3 regions of the Nitrogeniibacter aestuarii genome follow, and region 3 is predicted to be linked to each of the others. Evidence: predicted binding sites of a transcription regulator. Region 3 holds the regulator's gene; each other region holds the start of a gene.

What was found. The regulator sigma-54, encoded in region 3, starts transcription at its own class of promoters, with help from an activator protein. The targets are predictions, from matches to a motif close to TGGCACGCTTNCTGCTNA.
Positions count from the first base shown of each region.
Region 1: the regulator sigma-54 is predicted to act here: its motif matches at 1,990-2,007, upstream of J0W34_RS04855 (hydrogenase small subunit).
Region 2: the regulator sigma-54 is predicted to act here: its motif matches at 3,242-3,259, upstream of J0W34_RS10790 (dinitrogenase iron-molybdenum cofactor biosynthesis protein).

Region 1 covers NZ_CP071321.1:1,035,402-1,042,993, forward strand. The annotation lists gene ilvD (dihydroxy-acid dehydratase) at 1-493, shown strand, start outside; gene J0W34_RS04845 (hypothetical protein) at 625-1,014, shown strand; gene J0W34_RS04850 (glutathione S-transferase family protein) at 1,025-1,651, opposite strand; gene J0W34_RS04855 (hydrogenase small subunit) at 2,077-3,165, shown strand; gene J0W34_RS04860 (nickel-dependent hydrogenase large subunit) at 3,168-5,021, shown strand; gene cybH (Ni/Fe-hydrogenase, b-type cytochrome subunit) at 5,094-5,819, shown strand; gene J0W34_RS04870 (hypothetical protein) at 5,957-6,640, shown strand; gene J0W34_RS04875 (HigA family addiction module antitoxin) at 6,855-7,220, shown strand; gene J0W34_RS04880 (HyaD/HybD family hydrogenase maturation endopeptidase) at 7,400-7,592, shown strand, end outside.
Region 2 covers NZ_CP071321.1:2,355,982-2,363,573, reverse strand. The annotation lists gene eno (phosphopyruvate hydratase) at 1-537, opposite strand, end outside; gene kdsA (3-deoxy-8-phosphooctulonate synthase) at 588-1,424, opposite strand; gene J0W34_RS10795 (CTP synthase) at 1,421-3,061, opposite strand; gene J0W34_RS10790 (dinitrogenase iron-molybdenum cofactor biosynthesis protein) at 3,301-4,041, shown strand; gene J0W34_RS10785 (hypothetical protein) at 4,086-4,355, opposite strand; gene J0W34_RS10780 (isochorismatase family protein) at 4,454-5,011, opposite strand; gene J0W34_RS10775 (acetoacetate--CoA ligase) at 5,011-6,981, opposite strand; gene J0W34_RS10770 (acyl-CoA thioesterase) at 7,012-7,425, opposite strand; gene J0W34_RS10765 (electron transfer flavoprotein-ubiquinone oxidoreductase) at 7,592-7,592, shown strand, end outside.
Region 3 covers NZ_CP071321.1:494,443-502,034, reverse strand. The annotation lists gene recA (recombinase RecA) at 1-425, shown strand, start outside; gene recX (recombination regulator RecX) at 436-882, shown strand; gene lptB (LPS export ABC transporter ATP-binding protein) at 869-1,591, shown strand; gene J0W34_RS02330 (RNA polymerase factor sigma-54) at 1,606-3,018, shown strand; gene hpf (ribosome hibernation-promoting factor, HPF/YfiA family) at 3,033-3,356, shown strand; gene ptsN (PTS IIA-like nitrogen regulatory protein PtsN) at 3,474-3,959, shown strand; gene hprK (HPr(Ser) kinase/phosphatase) at 3,928-4,866, shown strand; gene J0W34_RS02310 (PsiF family protein) at 4,990-5,223, shown strand; gene J0W34_RS02305 (FHA domain-containing protein) at 5,277-6,146, opposite strand; gene ttcA (tRNA 2-thiocytidine(32) synthetase TtcA) at 6,253-7,158, opposite strand; gene J0W34_RS02295 (pteridine reductase) at 7,231-7,592, opposite strand, start outside.

The DNA.
Region 1 (7,592 bases), 540 kb from region 3:
TGTGTTCGAAAGTCAGGATGCCGCCGTCGAAGCCATTCTGGGTGAACAGGTGGTGGCTGGCGATGTGGTCATCATCCGCTACGAAGGCCCGAAGGGCGGGCCCGGCATGCAGGAGATGCTCTACCCGACCAGCTACCTCAAGTCCAAGGGGCTGGGCAAGGCGTGCGCCTTGCTCACCGATGGCCGCTTCTCGGGCGGCACCTCGGGGCTGTCGATCGGGCATGCGTCGCCGGAAGCAGCCATGGGCGGCGCCATCGCGCTGGTGGAAGAGGGCGATACCATCGAAATCGATATCCCCAATCGCACGATCAATCTGGCCATCAGTGACGACGATCTGGCCAAGCGCCGTGCCGCCATGGAGGCCAAGGGGGCTGATGCCTGGAAGCCCATCGGCCGTGAGCGGGTGGTGTCGCAGGCCTTGCAGGCCTATGCGGCGCTGACCACCAGTGCCGACACGGGGGCGGTCAGGGATCTGTCCCAGCTGCAGCGCTGAGCGCCGCGGTTCGCCTGATCAACAGGGTCGCTTCGGCGGCCCTTTTTCATGACACCGCCGGCCGGTGGTCGGCGCTGTTGAACCAGTCCCACGTCCTGTCGTCATTCAATGAAACGGGCGAGGAGCGTGTCATGGCGTCTGAACAGCGAGAAACCCTCATCCTCCGGGTGTGGCCATGGCTCACCCGGTTGGCGGTCGCCATGGCGGTTGGCAATCTGCTGATGGCGGTCGTGGTGCGCCTGTGGGGGCCGGCGCTGCACCCGGTGTTTGTCGATCCGCATACCTGGTTGCTGTTTCTGGTGACCGGCTTGTCACTGGCCGCTCAGGCCGGCCTGATGCGATACACCCAGCACGTACTCATGCGCGAGGCGGCCAACCTGCAGGCCCGGCTGGGCGCGCGCGAGCGCCATCGACGCATCGTGCATCGAAAGACCCGGCTGCTGCGCCATCTGGGGCGCCATCGACGTGTCGGTGCGCAGCTCTCACCCATGGTGACCAGCGGTCTGCGCGACGGGGCGTGAAGGACCCGGTTCAGGCAGCAGGACGCTGCTCGCGCGCCTGCGCTCGCGTCACGGCCGGTCGGGCCAGGTGGCGTTCCATGTAATCGAGCAGCACGGAAGGGACGATCTCGAGTTTGGCGGACTGTGCCCAGGCCAGACAGTGGGTGATCACGATATCCGCAATCGAGAACTGCTCACCCGCGACAAAGGATCGGCCAACCAGATGCCTGGCCAGTAGTGAGCAGGCGCTGGCGAACTCCCAGCGGCAGGTCTCTTCGATGGTGGCGTTGCGCCGAGCGGCAGGCAGCACAAATCGATGCTTTGCGATCGTCCACAGGGGTGGCTCCAGTTCGGTCAGCCCGAACATCAACCATTGCAGGGCCTCTGCCCGTGCCGTACCGGCGGCGGGCATGAGCTGCGCCTCTGGAAACTTCTCTGCCAGCCACAGCAGCATCGCGCCGGATTCGGTCATGGCCGTGCCATTCTCGACCAGGGCGGGCACCTTGCCGGCCGGGTTGATCTTGAGAAAGTCGGGTGAGCGTCCTGCGCCGCGAAACAGGTCGATCAGCACGTACTCATATTCTGCGCCAGCCTCTTCGAGCGCCCACACCGCGCGCAGCGAACGGGAATTCGGGCAGCCATATACCGTCAGCATCATGTTTTCTCCGGATGAACGGCCCTCATTGTAGTGGGCTGACGCCCGATGTGGGTGGTCGTGTGCTTTCCGATCCTGCTGCCAAACAAGCGCTTGAAAAGGCGTGGCAGGTCGCGCAGGCCAGTGGGTGTGACGGGGCTCGTATCACGCCCGGACCGTGTTGATGACAGGGTAATCGTCCCGATCTGCCGGCGCGGGCAGGCTTGAATCGGCATGTGGATGGAAGGCGCGCGCCCGGAGGTGGAAACTGGTAATCCACTTTCCAGTACAGGGGCGCTCGGGCCGTCGGGGTGATTTGTAACCGCCTGAAACCACGCGGGTTTTGAGGCATCGGTTGCGGGTGGCACGGATCTTGAGTCTATGTGCCCGTTGATGCGTGTCCGGATCAGTGGATGGCACATCGAATAACACCCAATGGGAGACGCCCGATGACCGAAACCTTTTACGAGGTACTGCGCCGCCAGGGGATTACGCGCCGCAGTTTTCTGAAGTTCTGCTCGTTGACCGCCACGTCGCTCGGACTGGGTTCCGCGTTTGCGCCGAAGATCGCGCATGCGCTGGAAAACAAGCCGCGCACGCCGGTGATCTGGTTGCATGGCCTGGAATGCACCTGCTGTTCCGAGTCGTTCATCCGTTCCGCCCACCCGCTGACCAAGGATGTGGTCCTGTCCATGCTGTCGCTCGATTACGACGACACGCTGATGGCCGCGGCCGGTCATCAGGCCGAGGCGATTCTCGAAGAGGTTCGCCGCAAGTACAAGGGCAACTTCATTCTGGCCGTGGAAGGCAACCCGCCGCTGAACGAGGACGGCATGTTCTGTATCCACGGTGGTCGTCCGTTCATCGAGGTGCTCAAGGAGACGGCCGCGGATGCCAAGGCCATCATTTCCTGGGGCTCGTGTGCTTCCTGGGGCTGTGTGCAGGCCGCCAAGCCGAACCCGACGCAGGCGACGCCGATTCACAAGGTGATTCACGACAAGCCCATCATCAAGGTGCCGGGCTGCCCGCCGATCGCCGAGGTCATGACGGGGGTCGTGACCTACATGCTGACCTTCGACAAGATTCCCGAACTCGATCGCCAGGGGCGTCCGAAGATGTTCTACGGCCAGCGGATCCACGACAAGTGCTACCGCCGTCCGCACTTCGACGCCGGTCAGTTCGTCGAGGAGTGGGACGACGAGAACGCGCGCCGTGGCTACTGCCTCTACAAGGTCGGTTGCAAGGGCCCGACCACGTACAACGCCTGCTCGACCGTGCGCTGGAACGAGGGGACGTCCTTCCCCATCCAGTCGGGTCACGGTTGTATCGGTTGCTCGGAAGACGGCTTCTGGGACAAGGGTTCCTTCTACGACCGTCTGACGGATATCAAGCAGTTCGGCGTCGAGAAGAATGCCGACGAGGTGGGTCTGGCTGTGGCCGGCACCGTGGGCGCCGTGGCGGCGGCTCATGCGGCCGTATCCGCACTGTCGCGTGTGCGCAACAAGCCGGGTTCTGACTTGCCGAAGGGAGACAACTAATCATGGCAGCATACGAGACTCAAGGGTTCCGGCTGGACGACTCCGGCCAGCGTGTGGTCGTCGATCCGGTGACCCGTATCGAGGGGCACATGCGTGTCGAAGTGAACCTCGACGAGAACAACGTGATCCGCAACGCAGTGTCCACCGGCACCATGTGGCGTGGCCTCGAAGTGATCCTGAAGGGGCGCGATCCGCGCGACGCCTGGGCCTTCGTGGAGCGCATCTGCGGGGTGTGTACCGGGTGTCACGCGCTGACCTCGGTGCGTGCCGTCGAAGACGCGCTGGGCATCCAGATCCCGAAGAATGCGCACCTCATCCGCGAGATGATGGCCAAGACCCTTCAGGTCCATGACCACGCGGTGCACTTCTATCACCTGCATGCCCTGGACTGGGTGGATGTGGTCTCGGCGCTGAGCGCTGATCCGCGCGCCACCTCCGAGCTGCAGCAGGTTGTGTCGCCGTCGCATCCGCTGGCATCCCGCGGCTACTTCCGCGACATCCAGAACCGCCTGAAGAAGTTCGTCGAGTCCGGCCAGCTGGGCCCGTTCATGAACGGCTACTGGGGCAACCCGGGTTACAAACTGCCGCCTGAAGCCAACCTGATGGCCGTGGCGCACTATCTGGAAGCGCTGGATCTGCAGAAGGAGTGGGTGAAGGTCCACACCATCTTCGGCGGTAAGAACCCTCACCCGAACTATCTGGTCGGGGGCGTGCCGTGCGCGATCAACATCGACGACACCGGCGCGGTGGGTGCGATCAACATGGAGCGCCTGAACTTCGTCAAGGCGCGTATCCAGGAGATGATCGACTTCAACAACAACGTCTACATCCCGGACGTACTGGCGATCGGCACCATCTACAAGAACGCCGGCTGGCTGTACGGCGGCGGCCTGTCTGCCCTCAACGTGGCGGACTACGGTACGTACGAAAAAGTCCCCTACGACTTTTCCACGCATCAGCTGCCGGGCGGTGCCATCATCGATGGCAACTGGGACGACATCCAGGAAATCGATCCGCGTGATCCGGAGCAGGTGCAGGAGTTCGTCAATCACTCCTGGTACACCTACCCTGACGAGAACAAGGGCCTGCACCCCTGGGACGGCATCACCGAACCGTTCTACCAGCTCGGCCCCAACACCAAGGGCTCGCGCACCAACATCAAGGAGCTCGACGAGGGCGGGAAGTACTCGTGGATCAAGTCGCCGCGCTGGCGTGGCCATCCGATGGAAGTGGGGCCGCTGGCGCGCTACATCCTCGGTTACATGCACGCCACGAAGGGCAACAAGCATTGCCAGCGCGTCAAGGATCAGGTCGATTACTCCGCTCGCATGATCAACCGCGACATCCCGCGTCTGCTCGGCATGCCGGACACCGACTACGGGCTGAAGCAGCTGCTGCCGACCACCATCGGTCGCACCCTGGCGCGTGCACTGGAAAGCCAGTACTCGGCCGAAATGATGATGGACGACTTCAACGAGCTGATCGACAACCTCAAGGCGGGCGACTCTGCCACCGCGAACGTCGAGAAGTGGGATCCCGCCAACTGGCCGAAGGAAGCCAAGGGGGTTGGTACCGTGGCAGCGCCGCGCGGCATGCTGGGTCACTGGGTCAAGATCAAGGACGGCAAGATCGAGAACTACCAGTGCGTCGTGCCGACCACCTGGAACGGTTCGCCGCGTGACGGCAAGGGGCAGATCGGTGCTTTCGAAGCCTCGCTCATGAATACCCCGGTCGAACGCGCGGAAGAGCCGCTCGAGATCCTGCGTTCCCTCCACTCCTTCGATCCGTGTCTGGCGTGCTCAACGCACGTGATGAGCCCGGATGGTCAGGAGATGGCCGAGGTCAAGGTTCGATAACGCCAGAGGGGCGGGGCGTCACGGCCGCAGGACGGTTGCGACGCCTTCCCGCCCCGCTAACGGAGGTGACACATGTCTCATAAAAACATGGCTGACGTCACGGGGGTGGATGACAATGCGGTGGCGCACGCCTCCAGCATCAAGGCCATCTACGTGTATGAAGCTCCGGTCCGCATCTGGCACTGGATCAACGCGCTGGCGATCACGGTGCTGTGCATCACCGGCTACTTCATCGGCTCTCCCTTGCCCTCGGTGCCGGGTGAAGCGAGCAACAACTTCCTCATGGGCTACATCCGCTTCACGCACTTTGCAGCGGGTTACGTGTTTGCCATCGGGTTGGTGGGGCGCGCCTACTGGGCCATCGTGGGCAACCACCATGCCCGCGAGTTGTTCAGCGTGCCGATCTTTACCGTGGCCTACTGGCGCGAACTGTTTTCCATGCTCAAGTGGTACGGCTTCATGCGGCCCTATCCGAACCGCTACGTGGGTCACAACCCGCTGGCACGGATCTCCATGTTCTTCGGCTTCCTGCTCATGGGTGTCTTCATGCTGTGCACCGGTTTCGCGCTTTACGGCGAAGGGGCGCAGGAAGGCCACCTGATGCACACGCTCTTCACCAGTTGGGTGCTGCCGCTGTTCAGCAACTCCCAGGACTTGCATACCTGGCATCACGTGGGCATGTGGGTGATCATCTGCTTCGTGATCCTGCATGTGTATGCGGCAATTCGCGAAGACATCATGGGCCGCCAGAGCATCATCAGCACCATGATCAGTGGGTTCCGCATGTTCAAGAACTGAATGTTTGTGTGATATTTCGCAAACTCGAACGGGATTGAAAGGCGGCGCGTGACTTGCGCCGCCTTTTCCCGTTCACCGGTCATATATTCTTGCCGTTGGAATAATCAAAAAACATTTCAATACAGAGAGGCGAGATCATGGAATTGCGTATCGGCGCAGATGATCTGGATGCAAAAGACCTGACCCTGGTCCGTTCCACGTCGCGACTGCACACCCGCGCATGGGTGTGGGTCGATTCCTTCTTCGATGCCGACCTGTGGCTCGTTGACCTGACCCGGCCGCAGGACAAGACCCCCGCCGACATGCTGGCCGACGCACGGGTGGCCTGTCTGGACAACTCGCTCGAGCATGCTTCCGCCGGTCTCAAGATCGTCACCAAGCCCCTCAAGGCCGTGCACCTCATGCGCCTGTTCGATTCGGTCATGAACCGGACGGGTGGGGTGGACGCCGTGGCCGAGGCCCGGATCATCACGCCCGCGCCACAGCCGGCCGCGCCTGCCGATGCCCGCATCGTCGACGTCCCCGGCGAGGCCGCCGCGCCGGCGGCAGATACGCCGCCCTGGTTCGGACGCAAGGTGCGTTTGCTCAAGTCCCCGAATCTGGCCAAATATCCGGTGTCGGTCGAATTGCTGGGCTGGCTGGAGACCATGCAGGCGAAGCCGGTGGATGTTCAGATCATTCACGATACCTTGCCGCTCGATCGCGACATGCTCCAGGACCTGCTCAATGAAGCGGCCAAGGGAGGCGCCCTGGTCGACGAGGCCGGTCAGCGGATCGCGCCCATGGTCAGTACCAAGAAGAGCCGCTTCAAGATCTGGTAACGCCCGCTCCACGAGTGGAAAGCCGATTTCCATCCCGCGGGCTGACTTGGTCAGTCAGATTGCCGTGCTTCTGGCCTGTGTTTCACTCATGTCTCTGTTTTTAATGAAAAACCCTGGCTGGCACGATGCTTGTTAGGTAGACCCTGCAGGACGTGCCCACGTCCTGTCTGACAATGCGTCAGTGGTTCCCTCTACTTTGCAAGCTATGAATGCGATGCAACGCGCGGACGACGGTCCGCGCGCCCTTTTTCCTGATGCGTCACCCAAGGATTTTCGCGCCAGCTCGCTGGGGCGAACGCCGGTCCATCCCGGGTATTTTCTCGAGACGCGCTTCATGCGTCCCGCGCGAATCTCTCAGGATGCACTCGCTCGTGCCTTGGGCATCTCCCGGCGCCGCGTGAATGAACTGGTGCGGGGGCGTCGTGCGTTCACGCCGGACACGGCGGTGCGACTGGGCATCTACTTCCATACCGATCCACGCATGTGGATGGCCATGCAGGCGGCCTGGGATGTTCATCAGGCGTGGCGACAACTCGAAGCGCAGGGCGACCCGCTGGCGCTGGAAGTGCTTCAAGACTGACAGCGCGCTTTCCAATGTGAAAGCGAATTGATCGGTACTTCACTGTGAAAGCGCCGGAATAAATCGCAGTCGAAAACTTAAATCCCTGTTTTATAAACACTATCGATTCCGGTGGTCAGGGTGGCACGCCGGTTGCTCTGTAACGCTTCATGTAACACTGACAAAGTGAGGCGTTGTCCATGAGCAATCGTGGTGATTCCATTCTGGTTCTCGGGATCGGCAACCTGTTGTGGGCCGATGAAGGTTTTGGTGTGCGTTGCGCCGAAGCGCTTCAGGCGGGGTGGTCCCTGCCCGACAATGTGAACATTCTCGATGGCGGCACGCAGGGGCTCTACCTGCTGCCCTACGTGACCGAGGCCCGGCACCTGATCG
Region 2 (7,592 bases), 1.9 Mb from region 3:
CAGGGCTTCGCGGAAGCTGGTCATGGACACCGGCATGATCATGCATTCCTGGATATCCAGCGAGTTGTTGGCGTGCGCACCGCCGTTGATGACGTTCATCATCGGCACCGGCATGGCCATGGGGCCGGAACCGCCAAAATAACGATACAGCGGCAGGCCGGCCTCTTCAGCGGCAGCCTTGGCCACGGCCATGGAGACCGCCAGGGTGGCATTGGCGCCCAGGCGGGACTTGTTCTCGGTGCCGTCCAGGTCGATCAGGGTGTGATCGATAAAGGACTGCTCTTCGGCGTCCAGCCCGATCAGAGCCTCGGAAATCTCGGTATTGACGTTCTCGACCGCCTTTTCGACGCCCTTGCCCAGATAACGGGCGGCATCGCCGTCACGCAGCTCGATGGCTTCACGTGCGCCGGTGGAGGCGCCGGACGGAACTGCTGCACGGCCCATGACGCCGGATTCGAGCAGCACATCGGCTTCAACGGTCGGATTGCCACGCGAGTCGAGGACTTCGCGGGCGATGACGTCAATGATTGCACTCATAGGATTTCCTGTTTGTATCGATTGGTTGGATTCGTTGAATGGAAGTCGGATCAGTTCATTTCGAGAAAGCCGGAGCGCTTGGCCAGCGCGTCCATGTCTCTGAGCGTTTCGAGCAAGGCTTTCATTCTGGGGAGCGGCCAGGCATTGGGGCCGTCCGACAGGGCCGTTTCCGGCGTCGGATGGGTTTCCATGAAGATGCCTGCCACACCGGCGGCCACGGCCGCACGTGCCAGCACCGGCACGAACTCACGCTGGCCACCCGAGGCCGTCCCCTGCCCGCCCGGCAACTGCACCGAGTGGGTGGCGTCGTAAACCACCGGACAACCGGTCTCGCGCATGATCGCAAGCGAGCGCATGTCGGAGACAAGATTGTTGTAACCGAATGAAGCGCCACGCTCGCAGACCATGATGTTGTCTGCGCCGCCATTGGCCGCCTTGGCCTTGTCGACCACGTTCTTCATGTCGCCCGGGGCAAGAAACTGCCCTTTCTTGATGTTCACCGGCTTGCCGCACTGGGCGACGGCCTCGATGAAATCCGTCTGGCGGCAGAGAAAGGCTGGAGTCTGAAGCACGTCGACGACGCTGGCGACAGGGGTGATTTCGTCGATGCTGTGGATGTCGGTGAGCACCGGCACCTGGAGTTGCGTGCGCACATCGGCAAGGATTTCGAGCCCCTTCTCCATGCCGAGCCCGCGGTAGGACTTTCCGCTGCTGCGGTTGGCCTTGTCGTAGGACGACTTGAAGATGAAGGGGATGCCGACCTCGGCACAGATTTCCTTGAGTGCGCCAGCGGTGTCGAGCGCCATCTGATGGGACTCGATCACGCACGGGCCGGCGATCAGGAACAGCGGCTGGTCGAGGCCAACCTCGAAATCACACAGTTTCACGCTTGACTCCCCTTGCCTTCACGCGCCTTGAGCGCCGCATTCACGTATGCCGTGAAGAGCGGATGGCCATGACGCGGGTTGGAGGTGAATTCGGGATGGAACTGACAGGCCACGAACCAGGGGTGGTCCGGTAGCTCGATCATCTCGCACAGGTTGGTCCCGGGTGCGCGACCACCCACACGCAGGCCAGCCTCTTCAAGCTTGCCCAGCAGGGTGTTGTTCACTTCATAACGGTGACGGTGACGTTCGATGATGTTCGCCTGACCGTAGATGTCACGCGCAAGCGTTCCTTCGCCCAGTTCGCAGCTCTGACCGCCGAGACGCATCGTGCCGCCCAGGTCGGAGCTGTCGTCACGACGTTCCACCTGACCGGTACGGTCGAGCCATTCGGTGATCAGACCGATCACCGGAAACTGGGTCTTGTCATCGAATTCGGTGCTGTGGGCGCCATTCATGCCTGCCACATTGCGGGCGTATTCGACCACGGCCAGTTGCATGCCCAGGCAGATGCCCAGGTAAGGCACCTTGTTCTCGCGGGCATACTGGATGGCCATGATCTTGCCTTCCGTGCCGCGTTTGCCGAAACCGCCGGGCACCAGAATGGCATCCATCTTGGCGAGCACGCCACAGCCCTTCTGCTCGATTTCTTCCGAATCGAGGTAGTGGATGTTCACCTTGCTGCGGGTGTTCAGACCCGCGTGGTTGAGCGCTTCGATGAGCGATTTGTAGGATTCGGTCAGATCGACGTATTTACCGACAAACGCGACATCGACTTCGCGCTCGGGATTTTCAAGCGCGTTGATGATGCGATCCCACACCGACAGGTCGGCCGCCTTGGCCAGAATCCCCAGCTTGTGGCAGACGATTTCATCAAGCATCTGCTCATGGAGCATGCCCGGAATCTTGTAGATGGAGCTGGCGTCGAGCGCCTCGATGACCGCCTCGGGCATCACGTTGCAGAACAGGGCGATCTTGCGACGCTCGTCGGCCGGAATCGAACGGTCTGCGCGGCACAGCAGGATGTCTGGCTGGATACCGATCTCGCGCAGTTCCTTGACCGAGTGCTGGGTCGGCTTGGTCTTGAGTTCGCCGGCAGTCGGAATGTAGGGCAGCAGCGTCAGGTGAATGAAGCAGGTCGAGTTGCGCCCCTCTTCGATACCCATCTGACGGATGGCCTCGAGAAACGGCAGTGACTCGATATCGCCCACGGTGCCGCCCACTTCAACCAGCGCGACATCGGCGCCTTCGGCACCACGCTTGATGAAGGTCTTGATCTCGTCGGTGATGTGAGGGATGACCTGGACCGTCTTGCCCAGGTATTCGCCGCGGCGCTCTTTCTTCAGCACGGATTCATAGATCTGCCCCGTGGTGAAGTTATTGCGCTTGGACATCTTGGCGCTGGTGAAGCGCTCGTAGTGACCCAGGTCCAGATCGGTTTCAGCGCCGTCTTCGGTCACGAAGACTTCACCGTGCTGGAACGGGCTCATGGTGCCCGGATCGACGTTGATGTAGGGGTCGAGTTTGAGGTGGGTGACGCGAATACCGCGCGACTCCAGGATGGCCCCCAACGAGGCCGCCGCGATGCCTTTGCCCAGAGAGGACACGACACCGCCGGTCACGAATACGTACTTAGTCATGAGAAATGCGGAGCGGGAAAGCGCAATGATACCCGAACTCCCGCCCCGGCCTCAACGCGCCGACACGCTTTTGGGCGAATGATGCCGGATCGGCGTCGGTTTACCGACAAGGCCGTGCCGGACAAGACTGTTGGCGAAGAGGAACTCTTAAAAAACAATCACTTGGCAATCGTCCCGAGCTGGCATTCAATCTGCTCACTTCAAGACATACCCATACACAACCTCAATGGAGAGACCTCATGAATGCAGCTGTGGATGCCCCCCCGATCACGCGTGAAGCCGCCCTTCGTGTCGCGCTGGCAGCGCGAGCGATGCCGACGGTGACACTGCCGCGGCTTCTTGAACTGCTCCAGCAACGCCTCGGCGACGAGATTGACGAAGACAAGCTCAAGCAGGTGACCGTCACCATGCTCAAGACCGATTTCCAGAGTGCTGACGGCGAAGAGGACGGAGAGGATATCGGGATCGGTCTTGAGGCAATGAAACTGGCCGTGCGCATCCTCTGGGGCGATAGCCAGGGTGACGATGATCTGCCGCGCATCCATCCGTACACCGACGGCGAAATGCCCGGATCCGTGCGCGTGGCGGTGGCCTCTGACCAGGGCGACACCCTCTCAGGCCACTTCGGCTCCTGTCTGCGCTTTCTTGTGTATCAGGTCAGTCCGGAAGAGATCCGGCTGGTCGATATTCGCGACACCATGGACGCGGAGTTTTCCGACGACAAGAACCTGTGGCGGGCGCGATTGATCGGCGACTGTCATGTCGCCTATTTCGTCTCCATTGGCGGTCCGGCCGCCGCCAAGGTGATTCGCCAGGACATCTACCCCATCAAACTGCCAGAAGGCGGGCCGGCACTTGAGGTGCTGGCGCGGTTCCAACAGGCGATGACCAGTTCTCCGCCCCCATGGTTGCTGAAGATCCTCGGGGTCGCGGCCGAAAAACGTTTGCGAAACTACGACGCTTCGGATCTCGATGACTGAAAGACCCGGACAGCGAGCCCGGACGGCCCGGGCGTTGCTGTCGTTCAGTCCGTACGGGTGAATTGGCTGGAATCGAGCCCGACCGTGGTGGTCATCGACCCCTCCCCGGTGTTCCACCACACCGTCACCCAGGCAAGGCCGTCATGGTCGATGGCGTCAATCGCACAGGTTGAGCCGACCATACCCATGAACATGTCCAGGTCGTCTTCGTCCATGTCCGGGTCCGGCGTGACATCGAGAATACGGATCTCATCGCCGGCCATGACCGGGCGGCCTTTGTGATCTTTCGTGCTGAGCAGTGAAGCAGCGGGCATGGCAAATCTCCATCGGTCTGGGGGGGCTGCTTGTCGTATTGGTCACACAACAAGCGCTTCGGCTCATCCGGTGCAATCTGCATGCCAAGCGCTGCGGGTTAACGGAGAAAGGCTTTATGCACCTGCCGGAACCGGTCGGTTCCGGCAACGTGAAGCCATTCGAAGATCACCATCTCCACACTCACGATCTGCGCCCCAGCCTGCTGCATGCGCGTGAGCGCAAGCTGCCTGTTCGCCTCGACGCGCGAGCCGACCGCATCGGCAACGACAAAGACCTGCTTACCGGCAACAATCAGATCAAGCACCGTCTGCAGCACGCAGACATGGGCCTCGGTGCCGCAAACGACAACCTGGTCGGCGCTGTCGATTGCCGTCCCCTCGAGGCATCCGTCGGCCACACACGAAAAGTGCATCTTGCCGACGACGCGCGGATGGCGAGCGGCCTCGATCACCTTCGGTTCCGTATGCCCCAGGCCATCCGGATACTGTTCCGAAAACACGCACGGTATGTCGAGTTCCCCGGCTGCGCCAAGCAGCTTGCGTGCTGCGGCGACAACCGATTCAGCGCCTTCGATCACGGGGAGCAGCCCGGCCTGAAGATCGACCATCAACAGCGCACTTCGCTGCGCATCCACAAGCAATGTCGAGTGTTTCATCAGCCGTCAAGCTCCGTTCGGGCGCGGTATTGGTCAAGGGCCTCTGGATTTGCGAGCGCCTCGACGTTCTTGACGGGCCGACCATGAACGACGTTGCGAACCGCCAATTCAACAATCTTGCCGCTGCGCGTGCGCGGAATGTCCTGCACTTCGACCACTTTCGCCGGGACGTGGCGCGGCGTGGTGTTGGCGCGGATCGTCTTCTTGATCTTGTCGACGAGTGCATCGTCAAGGCTCAAGCCTTCACGCAGTTTCACGAAAAGCACCACGCGCACGTCGTGGTCCCAATCCTGGCCGATCACAAGCGATTCGAGCACTTCATCGAGCTTTTCCACCTGGCGATAGATCTCTGCCGTGCCGATGCGCACGCCGCCCGGGTTGAGCGTTGCGTCGGAACGTCCGTGAATGATGAATCCGCCGTGGTCCGTCTCTTCACAGAAATCACCGTGACACCACACGTTGTCGAAGCGATCGAAGTAGGCCGCGTGATACTTCTCGCCGTCGGGATCATTCCAGAAACCGATGGGCATCACAGGGAAGGGTTTCGTACACACCAGTTCGCCCTTCTCACCCCGAATCGGCTTGCCGTCGTCGTCGTAGATCTCGACCGCCATCCCGAGGCCCTTGCACTGGATTTCTCCACGCCAGACAGGAAGCACCGGGTTGCCGAGCACGAAACACGACAGAATGTCTGTCCCACCGGAGATGGACGAGAGACACAGGTCCTTCTTGATGGCGTCGTACACGTATTCGAAGCCCTCGATGACCAGCGGGCTGCCGGTGGACATCATGGCCCGCACCGTGGACAGATTGTGCGTATCCATCGGCCGCCGGCCGAGCTTGCCGAGGTGATCGATGAATTTGGCCGAGGTGCCGAAATGCGTCATTTTCTCGGCATCGGCGAAATCGAAGAGGATGTCGCCTTCGCCCACGAACGGCGAGCCATCGTAAAGGAGCAGGGTCGCGTCAGCGGCGAGGCCGGAAACCAGCCAGTTCCACATCATCCAGCCGCAGGTGGTGAAGTAGAACACCCGGTCGCCCGGCCTGACATCACTGTGGAGCTTGTGTTCTTTCAGATGCTGCAACAAGGCGCCACCGGCGCAGTGAACAATGCATTTGGGCACGCCCGTGGTGCCGGACGAGTACATCACATACAGCGGATGATCGAAGGGCAGACGCTCGAACGTGATCTCGGTGACATGCGCGAACGGCGAAACGACATCACCCCAGACGCGGGCATGCTGGATGGTCGAGATATCGGGATGCGCGGTCAGGTATGGCGCGACCACGACACGCTTGAGCGAGGGCAAGCCGGCTGCCACTTCGGCGACCTTGTCGCGGATGTCCACGTGCTTGCCCGCATAGTAGTAGCCGTCGACGGTGATCAGGACTTTCGGTTCCGTCTGGCCAAAGCGGTCCAGCACCCCTTGAGTGCCGAAGTCCGGCGAGGCCGATGTGAAGATCGCGCCGATGCTCGTGGTCGCAAGCATGGCGATGATGGTCTGTGGCATGTTGGGCATGTAGGCCGCCACCCGATCCCCCTGGACGACCCCCATATCCCGCAGTGCTGCCGCCAGGTGGGCGACCTCCCGATAGAGTTCGGCATGAGTCATGCGCTGTTTCACATGGTCTTCGCCCCAGAACACCAACGCATCTTCCGCGTCACGCCGACGAAGCAGATTTTCGGCAAAATTCAGCCGGGCCTCCGGAAACCAGCGGGCACCGGGCATCTTCTCCCGCTCTTCGAGCACCACATTGCCCGGCGTGCCGATAACCCCGCCGTAGTCCCACAGCGAACGCCAGAAGTGTTCAGGCTGTGCGACGCTCCATTCGTGAAGCTGAGCGAAATCCTGCAGTTCAAGACCCAGTTGCGCATTGATCTGCTCACGAAAGGTCGTGATATTGGCTGCTGCCACCTGCTCGGCCGAAGGGCTCCACAGGGGTTGATCGAGGTTTCTTGCTTCCGCCATGTTCAGCTCCGAAATTACACAGTTCCAATCTCAGGCAACGAGTGTGTGCCGCAGTTCATCCGGAATGGGCACCGAGCGGCCCGTCTCATGGTCCATCCAGACCACCTTTGCACTGCCCTCGGCGAATATCCGGTCATCGCCTTCGACCAGAATCTCATACCAGGTCATCACGCTGCTGCGACCGGGATCGCCAGCATACAGCTTGACGATCACCGTCGCAGGGTATGTGATCGGCACAAGAAAGGTGCACGCCGCGTTGATGATAACGGGGCCTTGCCCGGCTTCACTGTGGACAGGAAAACCGAGGGCCTCGACCCATTCGACACGCGCCTGCTCGCAATACCTGAAGTACACCGTGTTGTTAACATGGGCATAGGCGTCCATGTCGCCCCACCGAACGGGGAATGAGGTGGTGTGCAACAGGGTACGAGGCGTGTCCGACATGGCGTGCTCCGGAGAAACTATTCTCTTTTTTGAACGGGTTGGGTAACATACGCTACCGTATGTTGGGCATTACCCCCAAATTCTGCTTTCGATAACAGGGTACGCCCCAACTTCTGCAACACGCAAAAGGGCGTCACACAACACCAAGCGGTGAAGGAGATCTCGAA
Region 3 (7,592 bases):
AGACCACCACCGGCGGAAATGCACTGAAGTTCTACTCGTCCGTGCGTATCGACATCCGCCGTACCGGCACCATCAAGAAGGGCGACGAGGTGGTCGGTTCCGAAACCCGCTGCAAGGTCGTCAAGAACAAGGTGGCTCCTCCGTTCAAGCAGGCCAACTTCGACATCCTGTACGGTGAAGGTATCTCCCGCGAGGGCGAAATCATCGATCTGGGCGTTGAGGCCAAGATCGTGGACAAGGCCGGCGCCTGGTATTCGTACAACGGCACAAAGATCGGTCAGGGCAAGGACAACACGCGCGAGTACCTGAAGGCCAACCCGGCCATCGCGCGTGAAATCGAAAACAAGGTTCGCGCCACCTTCAACCTGTCGGCCATGGCCGCCATCGAGGCCGCTGCCGAACCGGTTGAATCGACCGAGGCCTGAGCCCGAGCCTATGGCAGACGCCCTGAAGGCCCGCGCCCTGAGACTGCTCTCGGGGCGCGAGCACAGCCGGGCCGAACTGGCGCGCAAACTGGGCAGCGAAGGCAACCGGGATGAGCTCGACGCACTGCTCGACCGCCTGGAGTCGCTGGATCTGCTCTCCGATGCGCGATTTGCTGAAAGTTATGTTCGCAGCCGCCAGACCCGGATGGGCAACCGGCGATTGCGTCTTGAATTGAAACAGAAGGGCGTGCCCGACCATTTGATCGACGCCGCTCTTGAAGAGGCCACCGACTCGGACGACGCCGTGCGCGCCCGTGAAGTGTGGGAAAAGAAATTTGGCCGGCAGCCGGTCGACGCCCGTGAATGGGCGAAGCAAGCCCGCTTTTTGCAGGGCCGGGGCTTTGCTGCCGACGTGATACACAAGATTCTGAAAGATCGCGACGATGAGCCTGCTTAGGGTCACCGGACTACAGAAGAAGTACAAGTCACGCACCGTGGTGCACGACGTCTCGTTCGAGGTCGGCAGCGGTGAAGTGGTGGGTTTGCTCGGCCCCAACGGCGCGGGCAAGACCACGTGTTTCTACATGATCGTGGGGCTTGTCGCCGCCGACGGCGGACAGATCACCCTCGACGAAGCCGACGTGACCCATCTGCCCATCCATGCGCGCGCGAAGCTTGGCCTGTCTTACCTGCCTCAGGAAATGAGCGTATTTCGCAAGCTCACGGTCGAGGAGAACATCCTTGCGGTGCTGGAGCTTCAGGGCCTGCCCAGGACAGCCCAGCATGAAAAGCTCGAAGAACTGCTCGAAGAACTCGGGATTGCCCACCTGCGCGACAGCACGGCCATCTCGCTTTCCGGGGGTGAGCGGCGCCGATGCGAGATCGCGCGGGCCCTGGCCACGTCGCCACGGCTGATCCTGCTCGACGAGCCGTTTGCCGGCGTTGACCCCATCGCGGTGCTCGATATCCAGAAGATCATTCGCTTCCTGAAGGACCGTGGCATCGGTGTGTTGATCACCGATCACAACGTGCGCGAAACCCTCGGCATCTGCGAGCGCGCATTCATCATCAACTCGGGTGAAGTGCTTGCCAGTGGCACACCATCCGATATCGTGCAAAATGACCAGGTACGTCAGGTCTATCTCGGCGAACATTTCAGACTCTGACAGCGCGATTCCCCATGAAACCCACACTTCAACTCAAACTCTCGCAGCACCTCACGCTGACGCCACAACTGCAGCAGTCCATCAAACTGCTCCAGCTGTCGACGATCGAGTTGAATCAGGAAATCGAGAAGGCACTGCTCGACAACCCGCTGCTTGAGCGTGAAGAGGGCCCCGGCCCCGAAAGCGGCAGTGAGGGCGATGGCGAAGGCGAGCGCAACGAAAGCGAGAGCACCGAGTCCCAGAGCAACGAAGTGCTCGACGCGATGTCCGACTGGGCCAGCTCCAGTTCGGGCAGCAGCAGCAACCGGGACGATGACGACGACAGCGACTTTCAGTCCTTCCACGCCGCCCAGGTATCGCTGCGGGAACACCTCGACCAACAGATTGCACTGACCCCGATGAGCGACCGCGACCGGTCGCTGGTCCGCCTGCTCATGGAAGCTCTCGACGACGATGGCTACCTGACGCAATCACTCGACGACATTCTGGAGATGTTCGATCCGGAGAACGAAGTCGAGATCGAAGACCTGCAGATTGCCCTGCACCACCTGCAGCACCTCGACCCCCCGGGCGTCGGCGCACGCAGCCCGTCCGAATGTCTGGCACTCCAGCTGCGCTCGCTGCCCGAGTCACCCACCCGTGATCTGGCCATGCGCATCGTTGTCGAGCACCTCGAATTGCTGGCCCAGCGCGACTTTGTCCGCCTCCGCCGTAACCTGCAATGCTCGGAAGACAGCCTGCGGGAGGCGCACCACCTCATCTGCAGCCTCAGCCCGCGTCCGTGCGCCGAGTTTGCCCTCAACGACACGCGTTACGTCATCCCGGACGTGGTCGTGCGCAAGGTCCGCGGCCGGTGGACGGCCGCGCTCAACCCCGAGGCCATGCCCAAGCTCAAGGTCAATGCCCTGTATGCGCAATTGCTCCAGCAGAATCGCGGCAACAACGGCGATCTGGGCGGCCAGCTGCAGGAGGCCAAATGGCTGATCAAGAACGTGCAGCAGCGCTTCGACACCATTTTGCGCGTCGCGCAGTCCATCGTTGACCAACAGCGCCAGTTCTTCGATTATGGAGAGGTGGCGATGCGCCCCTTGACGCTGCGCGAGATCGCAGAGGAACTGGAGTTGCACGAGTCGACGATTTCACGCGTCACCACGCAAAAGTACATGTCCACGCCCCGCGGCGTACTGGAGTTCAAGTATTTCTTTGGCAGCCATGTTGCGACCGATACCGGTGGCGCTGCCTCGTCGACCGCCATCCGCGCGTTAATTCGTCAACTTGTGGAGGCTGAAGACCGTAAAAAACCCTTATCCGATTCCAAAATCGCAGATTTACTTGGCCAGCAGGGCATGGTGGTGGCCCGACGCACGGTTGCCAAATACCGTGAGTCCCTCAACATCCCGCCGGTCAGCAAACGCAAGACGATCTGACTACAGGAGCGATCATGAACCTCAATATCACCGGACACCATGTGGAAGTCACGCCCGCCATCCGCGAGTATGTGGAATCCAAGCTGGATCGTGTGATCCGACACTTCGACAACGTCACCAGCGTGAATGTCATCCTGTCGGTCGAGAAGCTGGTCCAGAAAGCTGAAGTGACCCTGCATGTGCGTGGCAAGGATCTGTTCGCCGAAAGCGAAAACGAAGACATGTACGCTGCCATCGACGCCATGACCGACAAGCTCGATCGTCAGGTCCTCAAGTACAAGCAGAAGGTCCAGGGGCACAGCAACGAAGCGCTCAAGCACCAAAGCATCGAATCGTGATCGATTCCCTCGCCGCCTGACCGGGGACAAGGGTTTATAATGCGGGCCAATCCGCTCAATTAACCCGTCCCGCCCCGGCCGGGCGGTCTCGACCCCAAGGGGTCGCAAGAAGTCTCCATGAACCTCATTGCCTCCCTCCTTTCCTCCGATAACGTCCTCGTTGACCTCGAAGCCAGCAGCAAGAAGCGCGTCTTCGAACAGGCAGGCCTGATTTTCGAAAACAATCAGGACATTGGCCGCAGTACGGTCTTCGACAGCCTCTTCGCACGCGAACGGCTCGGCTCTACCGGACTGGGTCAGGGCGTCGCCATCCCGCATGGTCGAATCAAGGGCCTCAAAGAGGCGACCGGAGCGGTCATCCGTCTGAGCACACCGATTCCCTTCGACGCCCCTGACGGCAAACCCGTGGATCTTCTGTTCGTGCTGCTGGTGCCCGAACAGGCCACCGAGCAACACCTTCAGTTGCTGTCAGAGCTCGCGCAGCTGTTCAGCGACAGCGAATTCCGCGATCGCGTCCATCATGCGTCGGATGCGGCTGCCGTACACGCCCTGTTCACCACATGGGGTGCCCATGCGCCAGACCAGCGTCAGCCGCCTCTTTGAGCGAGTTGGCGAACGCCTTGAGCTGACGCACATCTGCGGCACGCTCGACCGGACGCTGTCGGTCTCCGAAGAACGCGTCTGGCCCGCCGATCTCGTCGGGCACCTGAATCTGATTCACCCCGAGCGACTCCAGATCGTCGGCATGGCCGAAATTGCCTGGGCACGTCGCCAGACCGCGAATCGCCTTGCCCGCTATGTCGAGGAAATTCTGTCGGCCCGCCCGCCAGCCATGATCGTGGCTGACGGCTGCGAGGTGCCAGCGACCTTCGAGCGCAAATGTGCGGCGGCTGACGTGGCCCTCTTCCGCTCACCGCAGCCGGCGGCCAGTGTCGTGGATCAACTGCGACTCTATCTGTCTCGCGAAATGGCAGAACGTACGGCCCTCCATGGCGTGTTCATGGACGTGCTCGGCCTTGGCGTCTTCATCACGGGCGACTCGGGCGCCGGCAAATCCGAACTGGCGCTGGAGCTCATCTCGCGCGGCCACGGACTGGTTGCCGATGACATGGTCGAGTTCTCACGGATCGCGCCAACCGTGCTCGAAGGGCGTTGCCCCGAACTGCTCAAGAACTACCTGGAGGTTCGCGGGATCGGCATTCTTAACATCCGCACCATCTTTGGCGAAACGGCATGTCGTCGGAAAATGCGGCTCAAACTCGTGATCTACCTGCAACGGCGCCAGCCGGGCGAAGGCGATCCAACCCGCCTGCCCATCGAGCAGGACACCATGGAAATTCTCGGTGTCGCAGTACCGAAAATGGTGATTCCCGTGGCGGCCGGGCGTAACATCGCCGTGCTGCTTGAGGCCGCCGTACGCACCACCATTCTTCAACTGCGCGGCATCGATACCACTCAGGAATTCATTGCCCGTCAGCGCGCCCTGCTGCTGTCGGACAATCCCGATTGAACAACTGGCACGGCCTTCGTCAAGCGCACAGCTCACGTAACAACAATGTCATATCTACATGGCATTTACGCTTCAATCATCTAAGCTCGGAATCTCTTCAAGTCGAAACCTCAGGAGATTTCCATGCGCAAGATCGCTCACCTGCTGGCCCTTGTGGTCGCCCTCGCCCCTACCTCCGCCGTCATGGCAAATCCGCAGCATGAACGCATGCGCAACTGCAACAAGACCGCCAAGGAACAAGCCCTGAAGGGTGATGAACGTCGTGCATTCATGAAAACCTGCCTGTCGGGCAAACACGAAAAACCGGCTTCAGAACCCGAAGCTGCCGTGAGCAACGAACCAAAAAAGGCTTCTTGAATGACTGAGGGCGCCCGCAGGCGCCCTCAGTCATTCATTAGTCCGTTCACGCATCAGATGATTTCGTAGAACACCAGATCTTTCTCGGTCTCATTGGCCGAAAAACCACAGCCAATCCGGCCCTGACCGGCCAGCATGACCTCGCCGCTGCGAATACACTGCTCGCCGCCGCCCTCGTTTGCCACGAAGGTGCCGTTGGTGCTTTGATCCACCAGGAAGAACCCGTCGCGCCGCCGCTCGATGCGGGCGTGCTGACGAGAGGTTCGCGGATCGATCACCACGATATCATTCCCCATCTCGCGCCCCATCAGCAGAATCGGCCGCAGCTCCTCGACCATGTGCGTGTCGTCCTGGTGTCGCACGCGCAGACGCTGGGATACGCGCGCTGCCGGGGGAATGGATGTCGCCATCCCGGCACGACCCGCCAGCGCATAGACCGGCCATTCGAAGCCTTCGACACTCAGGCCGTGTTCCTTGCCCTCACGGATGTACTGGCGCGTACCGGCCGTGAGCAACAGGACCGTCGCACCACTGATGAGCGCCTGCCCCGACTGCGCCATGCCGGCCAGACGCATGGCGACCGCCAATGCTTCACCCGCCGGGGGCGTTTCCTCTTCCATGGCACCGTAGTGCATGCCGATGCGGATCCCGAGGCGAACCCCGCGCACGGGCGGCAGACTGGCGACCCGTTCGACCATTTCGTTGGCCGAGATGATCGCGCCGTCACAGCGTTCGAATGCAACGCAGATTTCATCACTGGCCCGGCGTAGCAGCACACCGCCTTGGCCTTCGACCACCCGCTCGATGCGGTTCATGCTGCGCTCGACCGCGTGTCCGGCTTCGGTCTCGCTCAGCAGGGCAGCCAGACGCTCCCCACCGACGAGTTCGGCGTACATCACGCACACGTTACGTTGTTCTGTCATGAAAGATCACGCTTAACAGCGCCTTTCTCCGGCCTGAAACCCGTGCGCGCCGCCGAATGCGCGCACACGGTGCTGAAGGCTCGAAAGGCTGGGTGAACTTGATGCATCAGGACTCCCGGGTGACGTGCAACTGAATCGGCTGCGCCAGCGTTGGTGATGGCAGCTCGGGTGGGTCGAACACCGTATCGCCCTCGGCAACTTCGTCATTTCGGGTCAAGCCGACAAAATCGAAGAGGGACTTGTCCGCCAGATGCGACGGGATCACATGCTGCATCGCCGTGCTGATCGACTCGATCCGCCCGGGAAATTTCTCGGCCCAGTCGCGCAACATCAGTTTGATCTGACGGCGCTGGGCATTTTCCTGCGATCCACAGAGATTGCAGGGAATGATGGGGTACTGCATACCGCGCGCGAAGCGCTCGATCTCGGCTTCGGCACAGTAGGCCAGCGGACGAATGACCACATGCTCGCCGTCGTCGCTCACCAGCTTGGGCGGCATGGCCTTGATGCGCCCGCCAAAAAACATGTTGAGGAAAAGGGTTTCGATCATGTCATCCCGGTGATGGCCGAGCGCAATCTTGGTCGCGCCCAGATCCTTTGCAGTGCGGTATATGATGCCGCGCCGCAGTCGGGAGCATAACGAACAGGTGGTTTTCCCCTCTGGTATTTTTTCCTTGACGATCGAATAGGTGTCTTCCGTCACAATGCGGTACTCAACGCCAATCGATTCGAAGTAGGCGGGCAGCACATCGTCGGGGAATCCCGGTTGTTTCTGATCGAGGTTCATTGCGATCAGGCGGAAGTTGACCGGCGCCCGTTCGCGCAAGGCCAGCAGAATGGACAGCAACGAATACGAGTCCTTGCCACCGGAGATGCACACCATGACCGTATCGCCGTCTTCAATCATGTTGAAATCGGTGATGGCGGTACCTACTGCGCGCTCAAGCTTTTTCTTCAGTCGCAGAAAGGTGTTGGAGAATCGGCCCTCGGTGACGGGCTGCACGGCTTCGATGATGCGAACCTCAAACGAACAAACAACGCGCCATTATACCGGACACAAAACAGGGCAAATGCCTGATTTTTCTCACAGGTGGGCGCTTCTTCCCCCGTCCACGGCAAGGATCTGTCCGGTCACATAGGGCGCATCGAGCAGCAGAAAACGAACCGCACCGGCGATATCGTCGGGGCGGCCGGCACGTTTGAGCAAGGTGTGATCGATGATGGCGACCCGTTCGGCACCGGGAAACTGATCATCCTCGGGCCACATCACGGCCCCCGGGGCTACCCCGTTGACACGGACCCGGGGTGAGAGCTCGATGGCCATGGCGCGGGTCAGGCCCAGCAGACCGGCCTTGGCCGCACTGTAGACCGGATAGCCCGGCAACGGTCGTTCCGCGTGGATATCCACGATATTGACCACCGCGCCACCCGATTCGGCCAAGGCAT